3 regions of the Brevibacillus choshinensis genome follow, and region 3 is predicted to be linked to each of the others. Evidence: a T-box and tRNA genes for the amino acid it is inferred to sense, from the RefSeq annotation. Region 3 holds a T-box; the other regions hold tRNA genes.
What was found. The T-box of region 3 lies ahead of tyrS (tyrosine--tRNA ligase). A T-box ahead of a tRNA ligase gene usually reads a tRNA of that ligase, here a tRNA-Tyr.
Positions count from the first base shown of each region.

Region 1: it encodes a tRNA-Tyr, which carries the amino acid that the T-box ahead of tyrS (tyrosine--tRNA ligase) is inferred to sense. The anticodon was not compared.
Region 2: it encodes a tRNA-Tyr, which carries the amino acid that the T-box ahead of tyrS (tyrosine--tRNA ligase) is inferred to sense. The anticodon was not compared.

Region 1 is NZ_CP069127.1:282,504-285,758, reverse strand. It holds gene sigW (RNA polymerase sigma factor SigW) at 1-152, opposite strand, end outside; gene JNE38_RS01715 (aspartyl-phosphate phosphatase Spo0E family protein) at 331-480, shown strand; gene rocF (arginase) at 573-1,469, opposite strand; tRNA gene JNE38_RS01705 (tRNA-Gly) at 1,637-1,710, opposite strand; tRNA gene JNE38_RS01700 (tRNA-Pro) at 1,717-1,793, opposite strand; tRNA gene JNE38_RS01695 (tRNA-Arg) at 1,869-1,942, opposite strand; tRNA gene JNE38_RS01690 (tRNA-Lys) at 1,980-2,055, opposite strand; tRNA gene JNE38_RS01685 (tRNA-Gln) at 2,063-2,137, opposite strand; tRNA gene JNE38_RS01680 (tRNA-Tyr) at 2,160-2,244, opposite strand; tRNA gene JNE38_RS01675 (tRNA-Val) at 2,417-2,492, opposite strand; tRNA gene JNE38_RS01670 (tRNA-Glu) at 2,497-2,573, opposite strand; tRNA gene JNE38_RS01665 (tRNA-Thr) at 2,589-2,664, opposite strand; tRNA gene JNE38_RS01660 (tRNA-Asn) at 2,672-2,747, opposite strand; rRNA gene JNE38_RS01655 (23S ribosomal RNA) at 2,799-3,255, opposite strand, start outside.
Region 2 is NZ_CP069127.1:4,240,011-4,243,265, forward strand. It holds gene JNE38_RS21330 (hypothetical protein) at 1-264, opposite strand, end outside; gene JNE38_RS21335 (hypothetical protein) at 264-1,049, opposite strand; tRNA gene JNE38_RS21340 (tRNA-Gly) at 1,209-1,282, opposite strand; tRNA gene JNE38_RS21345 (tRNA-Leu) at 1,295-1,382, opposite strand; tRNA gene JNE38_RS21350 (tRNA-Pro) at 1,409-1,485, opposite strand; tRNA gene JNE38_RS21355 (tRNA-Arg) at 1,515-1,591, opposite strand; tRNA gene JNE38_RS21360 (tRNA-Gly) at 1,595-1,670, opposite strand; tRNA gene JNE38_RS21365 (tRNA-Leu) at 1,690-1,776, opposite strand; tRNA gene JNE38_RS21370 (tRNA-Lys) at 1,794-1,869, opposite strand; tRNA gene JNE38_RS21375 (tRNA-Tyr) at 1,883-1,967, opposite strand; tRNA gene JNE38_RS21380 (tRNA-Thr) at 1,973-2,048, opposite strand; tRNA gene JNE38_RS21385 (tRNA-Asp) at 2,149-2,225, opposite strand; tRNA gene JNE38_RS21390 (tRNA-Met) at 2,351-2,427, opposite strand; tRNA gene JNE38_RS21395 (tRNA-Val) at 2,457-2,532, opposite strand; tRNA gene JNE38_RS21400 (tRNA-Glu) at 2,557-2,633, opposite strand; tRNA gene JNE38_RS21405 (tRNA-Thr) at 2,657-2,732, opposite strand; tRNA gene JNE38_RS21410 (tRNA-Asn) at 2,740-2,815, opposite strand; rRNA gene JNE38_RS21415 (23S ribosomal RNA) at 2,868-3,255, opposite strand, start outside.
Region 3 is NZ_CP069127.1:1,459,908-1,463,162, forward strand. It holds gene JNE38_RS07635 (GNAT family N-acetyltransferase) at 1-1,453, opposite strand, end outside; T-box leader at 1,630-1,859, shown strand; gene tyrS (tyrosine--tRNA ligase) at 1,981-3,240, shown strand.

The DNA of each region.
Region 1 (3,255 bases), 1.2 Mb from region 3:
TCCTGCGCGATATCTTCAGCATCCTGGCGGTTTCCCACCATACGATACGCTAGCTGGAATATCTTATCCTTATAAATCTCGATCAACTCGGCAAAGGCTTCACGATCTCCACGCTTCGCTCGTTGAGTCAACCGTTTCTCTACAAAATCCATGCGATCCTCCCCACAATACCGTAATCCTATATACGGATGATACTGCAAATGGTTTCGTATCTTTTTCATGTTTGTGCGGGTAATTTGTTGGGAAATACAGGAATAAGCGTACCTTTACCCTCTATATATTAGTGATGGTAGCTCTTTTATCCTGACGCTGTAAAGGAGAGTGGGCCAGATGACAAATAAAGATGTTCTCCTCCAGATCGAAAGGCTGAGAAAAGAACTGAATGATCAGTACAAAGCACAGGCCTCCATCACTCCAGAGCTGTTGGAGCTAAGTGTGCGGCTAGACCATCTCCTAAATAAACTGCATCTCCATCCTTAGAATGTACTGTTTTCTTCCAACAATGTAAAGACACGGAAACAACAAAAAGAGAGGCTGCGAAAGCCTCTCTTTTGTTATGGTTATGGGTGGTACTACAGCAATTTATCTCCAAAAGCGGAGCTCATCAGAGCAACTGCCACGCGTGCTGTGCGGTTTTCGCTATCCAGAATCGGATTCACTTCCACAAACTCCGCAGAACACAGAATGTCTGCATCCGCCAGCATTTCCAAGGATACATGGCCTTCACGGTACGAGATACCCCCGATGACTGGTGTACCCACTCCTGGTGCATCATGCGGGTCCAAACCGTCCAGGTCGAGACTCAGATGCACGCCGTCCGTGTTTTTGGACACATGGGCAATCGCTTCTTCCATGACTCGTGCCATTCCCAGCTTGTCGATCTCATGCATGGTGAAGACTTTCATGCCGATGCGCTTGATGAGTTCCCGCTCTCCTGCATCCAGATCGCGAGCACCGATGATGACCACATTTTCCGGCTTGAGCTTCGGTGCATAGCCACCGATGTTCACCAGACGCTCATGTCCAAATCCGAGACTGGCAGCCAGCGGCATTCCGTGGATATTGCCAGATGGAGAGGTCTCACCTGTGTTCAAATCGCCGTGAGCATCGAACCAAATGACACCCAGGTTTTTCACGTGCTTCGCTACGCCGGCAATGGTGCCGAGCGCGATGCTGTGATCTCCGCCCAATACTAAAGGGAAGCGTCCTTCCTGCATGATTTCGCTTACAACTCCGGACAGCTTGGCATTGGCCTCCACCACTTCATCCAGATATTTATGATTTTCGGTTTCAGAAAATTGATGAGGACGTGCGACCTGAATATCACCGCGATCCTGGATGTTCATACCCATCTGTTCCAAACGGGCCACCACACCTGCGTAACGAATAGCGCTCGGTCCCATATCTACTCCACGCCGGTCCGCACCTAAATCCATGGGTACTCCGACAATGCTAATGTTTTTGTTCATAAACGTGCCCCCTTCCCTCAGCTACAACCTAACTTCAACAGTTCTATTGTAGCCTCGAAAAGAGAATTGACTCAACTCGACAGGATCTTGCATAAATAACCTACTCGGGATGATTATGGAACAACAAAAAACGAGCAGCTGTAGGCTACTCGTTTTCTTTTTTACGATGGAGCGGGTGATGGGAATCGAACCCACGCGACCAGCTTGGAAGGCTGGAGTTCTACCATTGAACTACACCCGCAAAAAATGGTCGGGAAGACAGGATTCGAACCTGCGACCCCTTGGTCCCAAGCCAAGTACTCTACCAAGCTGAGCTACTTCCCGATTCATTAATCATATCCCGAAAGAGTACAGATGGCAAGAAAAACCTGCGCATACAGGACTTTCGAAGGATAAATGCGTGCCCTGAGAGATTCGAACTCCCGACCTTTTGATTCGTAGTCAAACGCTCTATCCAGCTGAGCTAAGGGCACATGATTCTATTGTCATACTCCAACTGGAGGTAAATACTGGTGAGCCATGAAGGACTCGAACCTTCGACCCTCTGATTAAAAGTCAGATGCTCTACCAACTGAGCTAATGGCTCGTGCAAGTGGCTGGGGTACTAGGATTTGAACCTAGGAATGACGGAGTCAAAGTCCGTTGCCTTACCGCTTGGCTATACCCCAATAAGCAAAAAAAGAAAAAACATGGTGGGGAGAGACGGATTCGAACCGCCGAACCCAGAGGGAGCAGATTTACAGTCTGCCGCGTTTAGCCACTTCGCTATCTCCCCATATTTGATTAAATGGTGGAGGCTGACGGGATCGCATCCTACTTGCGCCACTGCGTCGAATGCCCTACGCTGGCAAGCAAGATCTGATGTACCCGAGCATATCTCCTAAGAGTTTACTCCGAGGGTGAACCGGAACGGTGAGATCCGAAGCCGGAACCAGGAACGAAGTAAATGGTGGAGGCTGACGGGATCGAACCGCCGACCCTCTGCTTGTAAGGCAGATGCTCTCCCAGCTGAGCTAAGCCTCCATGATGGTGACCCGTAGGGGATTCGAACCCCTGTATGACAGCGTGAAAGGCTGCTGTGTTAAACCGCTTCACCAACGGGCCATAACGTTTGTACAATGGTGCTCCCGACAGGAATCGAACCTGCGACCTCTTCCTTACCATGGAAACGCTCTACCGACTGAGCTACAGGAGCATGAATATGGCTCCTCGGGACGGACTCGAACCGCCGACCGATCGGTTAACAGCCGATTGCTCTACCAACTGAGCTACCGAGGAACATTGAAGGTCATTCCTTCAAAACTGAATATGCATGTTTGCTAAGAGTGTGTGGATAAGTCCTCGACCGATTAGTATTCGTCAGCTCCACGTGTTACCACGCTTCCACACCGAACCTATCAACCTCATCGTCTATGAGGGGTCTTACCAGCTTGCGCTGTGGGAAGTCTCATCTTGGAGGGGGCTTCACGCTTAGATGCTTTCAGCGCTTATCCCGTCCGCACATAGCTACCCAGCTGTGCCACTGGCGTGACAACTGGTGCACCAGCGGTGCGTCCATCCCGGTCCTCTCGTACTAAGGACAGCTCTCCTCAAACTTCCTACGCCCGCGACAGATAGGGACCGAACTGTCTCACGACGTTCTGAACCCAGCTCGCGTACCGCTTTAATGGGCGAACAGCCCAACCCTTGGGACCTACTTCAGCCCCAGGATGCGATGAGCCGACATCGAGGTGCCAAACCTCCCCGTCGATGTGGACTCTTGGGGGAGATAAGCCTGTTATCCCCA
Region 2 (3,255 bases), 2.8 Mb from region 3:
TGCTCCGATTAACCCCCAGATGACGGGTCCCCAGTCCCAGACAAAACCTTTGGTTGCCCCGATGGTAGCGAACATGAAGGCCAGTACCATCCCTTTATCCACTAAAGACAAACCATCACTACGGTGAATGCTATCCAGCAGCCTGGGGTGTTTTTTACGTGGATCAAGCGGAACGGCGTAGATCTCCGTTATCCCTTTTTCCTCCAATTCGGTTATAGCGATTTCCAGTAAAGTAGAGTATTCAAACGTGACGAATATTTGCATCACTCTACCATGCCCCCAACTGTTATTTGGGTGCCTGAAGGCTGGTATTTCCGCAATAGGTGATTTTTTAGTGCGTCTTCAAAAAGTTTATTATTCTCTACTGTATTCATGTAAGCATCGTAGATCGAAAAGAAATAAAACGAGGGTAAATACAAGAGCCATTGCTTTTCCAAAACAAGTGTGGAAAATCGTATGTTACCTAGGATCAGGTAGTGAATGGCGAGGATCAGATTAGATTTCCATACGAGAATAATGGAACATACAAAAATAAACCCTGCTAAAACAATACGATGGAGATACAATTGCCCAAGGCTGGGTATTCCCAGAGACCATACTACTGCTATCCAAGGCTTGCGTTTGTCAAGGTAGTTTACTTCTATTGCTCCAATGCGAAAAACGTCATAAAACCCATTCTCTCTTTGTGCGAGTAGATAAATCTTATTCATATCAACAGTGGATCGATAACTGTCCCATATCGCAAACAAATAAACAGGTATGTAAAGCATCGTGAATCTGGGTTCCAATATATCTTTTGCCGCTTGAAACTGACCGTTAAAGGAATACACCATTGCTTCATTCAGATGAATCAATTGATTAATGAACACTTCCCATATAATCAATGCGTAGCCTCGGAGATATTTGCTCAGTAGAAGGTGCCCAAAACCGGGGAAAGCCAAGGACCACGCAGCAATAATATAAGGATTTCTTTTATGAAGTTGTGTGGTTCCCAGCAAACTGACATATGCCTTGTTGCGCATATTTCGAACTGTTCCCTGACTTTCCATAATTGACCACCTTTGAAGCTATTTGGTTGTAATTTGCCCAAATGCTTGAGGAACCATTCAAACGAGACATGGTCTATCCCGTGTTGAATGACATTAACATTACTGAATAAACACAAAAAAACAGAGGCCAAATTGGCTCTCTGTTCTCCTCTATTCATATGGAGCGGGTGATGGGAATCGAACCCACGCGACCAGCTTGGAAGGCTGGGGTTCTACCATTGAACTACACCCGCATGTAATTGAGATGGTGCCGAGGACCGGACTTGAACCGGTACGGGAGAAACTCCCGACAGATTTTAAGTCTGTTGCGTCTGCCCATTCCGCCACCCCGGCAAAGCAAGAAAATGATGGGCAAATCATGGTCGGGAAGACAGGATTCGAACCTGCGACCCCTTGGTCCCAAGCCAAGTACTCTACCAAGCTGAGCTACTTCCCGACTGTATCCTTTTCACTCTAGATGAAAAGTGGCGTGCCCTGAGAGATTCGAACTCCCGACCTTTTGATTCGTAGTCAAACGCTCTATCCAGCTGAGCTAAGGGCACATATGGAGCGGACGAAGGGTCTCGAACCCTCGACCTTCGCCTTGGCAAGGCGACGCTCTACCAATTGAGCTACGTCCGCATGTAATTTTGCAGTTGTTTGGTGCGGTCGAGAGGACTTGAACCTCCACGGTGTTGCCACCACTAGAACCTGAATCTAGCGCGTCTGCCAATTCCGCCACGACCGCATGTAAAGTTTAAAAACTGGTGAGCCATGAAGGACTCGAACCTTCGACCCTCTGATTAAAAGTCAGATGCTCTACCAACTGAGCTAATGGCTCTCATTAAGAAAACTGGTGGGGAGAGACGGATTCGAACCGCCGAACCCAGAGGGAGCAGATTTACAGTCTGCCGCGTTTAGCCACTTCGCTATCTCCCCAGTGATGGTGCCGGCAATAGGACTTGAACCCACAACCCCCTGATTACAAGTCAGGTGCTCTACCAATTGAGCTATACCGGCGAACGTATTTATTTTACCAAATCATTCATAGATAATCAACATTTTTTCACTAATTGTAAACGTCTTTCATCTTCATGAATGTTGCCATTCTTGAAAAGAATGGCGGAGCTGACGGGACTCGAACCCGCGACCTCCGGTGTGACAGACCGGCGTGAACTCCAACTTCACCACAGCTCCATATTATTTTCCTTGAACTCGACGCTTATTCAAGGTCGTACAAGGAGAAAATTTGGTTGCACCCTACGGGTACTCCCATCTCACTTGAGCAAGATGTACATTCGACGTAGTTCAAGTGAATAATTTGGTTGCGGGAGCAGGATTTGAACCTGCGACCTTCGGGTTATGAGCCCGACGAGCTACCGAGCTGCTCCATCCCGCGACAGGGACCTATTCGGTCAGTAGTAATAGTGGTGGAGGCTGACGGGATCGAACCGCCGACCCTCTGCTTGTAAGGCAGATGCTCTCCCAGCTGAGCTAAGCCTCCACATTCTCTTAATGGGATATTTTATGGTGACCCGTAGGGGATTCGAACCCCTGTATGACAGCGTGAAAGGCTGCTGTGTTAAACCGCTTCACCAACGGGCCATAGCATGGTTGGGTAATAATCATGGTGCTCCCGACAGGAATCGAACCTGCGACCTCTTCCTTACCATGGAAACGCTCTACCGACTGAGCTACAGGAGCATGAATATGGCTCCTCGGGACGGACTCGAACCGCCGACCGATCGGTTAACAGCCGATTGCTCTACCAACTGAGCTACCGAGGAACATTGAAGGTCATTCCTTCAAAACTGAATACGCATGTTTGCTAAAGAATGTGTGGATAAGTCCTCGACCGATTAGTATTCGTCAGCTCCACGTGTTACCACGCTTCCACACCGAACCTATCAACCTCATCGTCTATGAGGGGTCTTACCAGCTTGCGCTGTGGGAAGTCTCATCTTGGAGGGGGCTTCACGCTTAGATGCTTTCAGCGCTTATCCCGTCCGCACATAGCTACCCAGCTGTGCCACTGGCGTGACAACTGGTGCACCAGCGGTGCGTCCATCCCGGTCCTCTCGTACTAAGGACAGCTCTCCTCAAACTTCCTACGCCCGCGACAGATAGGGACCGAACTGTCTCACGACGTTCTGAACCCAGCTCGCGTACCGCTTTAATGGGCGAACAGCCCAACCCTTGGGACCTACTTCAGCCCCAGGATGCGATG
Region 3 (3,255 bases):
GCTTTTTGGAAAACTCGCTGGAATACGGCTTGCCTAGTTTAGGGTAGGTGAAATGAGTCGGTTCTCCGCCTGCTCCGCTGTAGACGGTCATCTCGTTGTCGTCCTTGCTCAGGTAAAGAGCGTGATGACCATGGTGAATCTGCCAGCTCTGTTCGGTTTCTCCCGACAGCAAGGCACCCAATCCGGCAAAGGCTGTTCCGATCTTTTTGACAAAGGACACAGAGGCGCCGTTCGCAAGCTTCGCCTCTACATGCACATCTCCCCCGTAAAAGCCGTATTCATGCAAAGTCCCCGTAAGCGGAAGGGAGAGGCGCTCCTTCCCCTGCAGTCGGAGGGTGTGGCGCTTGACATCGATGTCGAGAAAGGGGAGCGAAGGGAGCTCGAATGAAAATTCCGCTTCTTCCGCGAAGCTGTTCTCTACATCCAGATAAAAACGCGTCGTCTGACCGGGATAGGTGAAGCCGGGCACTTGCAGGGAAAGGGAAGCCGGAAACTTGGGGAGAATGCCCACTTGGAACAAAGCGGTTTTTCCGTTGATCCTCATGTGCGTGCTGACCCGGGGATGCGTGCGCCAGACGCTTTGCTCTTCGGCGATCGCGTCTACAAAGAAGGTTGCGGACAGCGTCGTTTCACCGGTAACCTCCAGCTCCTGCTGATAATCAAAGCGGATCGTTTCGTTCGATTCACCCTTCATGGAAAGGTGCAGAGGCTTGCCGGTTTTATTGATGATCCGATAGTGAATCTGGTACTGCTGCCCAAAGACGAGCTGCGGTTTTTCCGCCTCGGCAGCTAACAGATAATCCTCTGTCTCGATGAGGCGCATCCCCCGACCGAGCCGCTCGAATTCCACACGCAAGCGCTTTTCTCCTTTTTCCCAGGAGTAGGTGAAGTAATCAAAGCCGTTATCTTTTCGTCCGTCCGGCTCTACCACAATCTCTCTGGTAGAATCTTGATACCAGTCGATTTCCTCGAAATAGGGGGCGAGGGCTTCTGTCCGCAGCACCGTCGGAATCATGTTCATGAGATGTGTGGAATCGTCCCGGTCTTCCCAGAAAAAGCCGAACTTTTTATACAAGGGAACGGCCTTGGTGTTTCCTGCCCAGGTGTAGAGATCGAGTCGCGGCCACCCTAGCTTGACGGTCTCATCCAGCACGCGTGCAAGCAGCAGGCGCCCCACTTTCTTTCCGTGGTATTCAGGCCGCACATTGAGCAAGGGGATGTAAAGGGCTCCGGTGTCTTCTCGGTACTCAGCCAGACTGCAGTAGCCTACCACCCTGTCACCGGCGATCGCCAAGTAGACAGCCAGTGCATCCGAGCTTGCCTCTTCTTGACGAATTTGTTCTGCCGTCGTGATCGAGTTTCCTCCGCCCCAGCTGTCCCGGCTGGCGTTCCACATTTCCGCAACGGCTTGTGCCCATTCCGGACCATAGGAGACGATCGAGATTGATTCCATGTATGCTTGCACCTCGATTTCTTTGGAAATGATTGGATTCCGCTAGGTTGTACGAATGAGTGAAGGGTTCGGTTTCTCCCGTTGGGCAGGGAGATGGGAGCGGAAAATGAAAGGGAAAATCAAATGGAGGTTGACATTGAGGTCCTAATTCATTATTCTATCTCTAATCTAATATGCGATATACGTTGAAAGAGCCCAGTAGCAGCTAAGTCCCTGTTTTCAGAAAGCCGGGGGTGATGGAACCCGGTACACACTCAGCTGGCGAATTACACTCTGGAGTATCTCGGGTAATGCTGAGCGGAATGGCGAACGATAGCTCGCTTAAAGTGGCAGGAATGGCGCGCGAGAAGCGTATGTCCCATTCGTGCAATCTGGGTGGTACCACGGTTAATCAATCGTCCCTATGTCTAAAGTAGACTGGGGCGATTTTTTATTTTCCTGTCTGATCGAAAAACCACCCGTTCCAATCGCTTGGCTAGGCGAGGTTTTTTATCAACGAAGCGCATGAATTGAAGGAGTGTATAGCTGTGAACATTATCGACGAGCTTGAATGGCGCGACGCCATCAACCAGCAGACGGATGCAGATGGTCTGCGCGAACTGACCAACCAAAAATCGATCTCGGTATACTGCGGGGTAGACCCAACCGGCGACAGTATGCATATCGGTCACTTGATTCCTTTCATGGTGCTCAAACGCTTCCAGCTTGCCGGCCACCGTCCTGTCATTTTGATTGGGGGCGCTACCGGTACGATCGGGGATCCGAGCGGACGCCAGGCAGAGCGTTCCTTGCAAACGCTGGAGCAAGTCCAGGAGAATGTGGATGCCCTGACTGCTCAAATGAAAAAGCTGTTCGTGACAGAAGGCGACAATCAGATCCGCTTGGTCAACAATTACGACTGGACACATAAGATCAACGTAATCGAATTTTTGCGGGATTACGGTAAAAACTTCAGCATCAACTCCATGCTGGCCAAAGATGTCGTAGCGAGCCGGCTGGAAAGCGGCATCTCCTTTACCGAATTCTCCTACCAGATCCTGCAGTCGCTCGACTACCTGCATCTATACAAGCATGAAGACGTACAGCTGCAAGTCGGCGGTTCGGACCAATGGGGCAACATTACGAGCGGTCTGGATTTGATCCGCAAAAAAGAAGGACACGACTCAAAAGCATTCGGCCTCACGATTCCTCTGATGCTGAAATCGGATGGAACGAAATTCGGAAAAACTGCCGGAGGAGCGATCTGGCTGGATCCGAACAAAACGACGCCATTCGAATTCTACCAGTTCTGGGCGAACACGGACGACCGTGATGTCGTGAAATACTTGAAATACTTCACGTTCCTCTCCAAAGAGGAAATTGACGCGCTGGCAGAAAAGGTGCAGACTGAGCCGCACAAACGCGAGGCGCAAAAAACGCTGGCAGAGGAAATGACGAGATTCGTCCACGGCGAGGAGATGCTGGAGCAGGCAAAACGCATTACCGCTGCGCTGTTCACCGGTGACATCAAATCGTTGACTGCTGACGAGATCGAGCAAGGCTTTAAAGAAATGCCGACCTTTGAAGCCACGAAGGAAGCGAAAAATATCGTCGACTGGCTCGTGGATTTGGGCATTGAGCCATCCAAGCGCCAAGCTCGTGAGGATATCAACAATGGCGCGATCTCGATGAACGGCGAGCGCATCAGCGACCTGGGACTCGAAGTGACAGCCGATTTGGCGATTGGCGGGCGCTTCATCATTATCCGCAAAGGGAAGAAAAACTACAGCTTGGTGAAAATCTCCTAGCATACAGGAACGAAA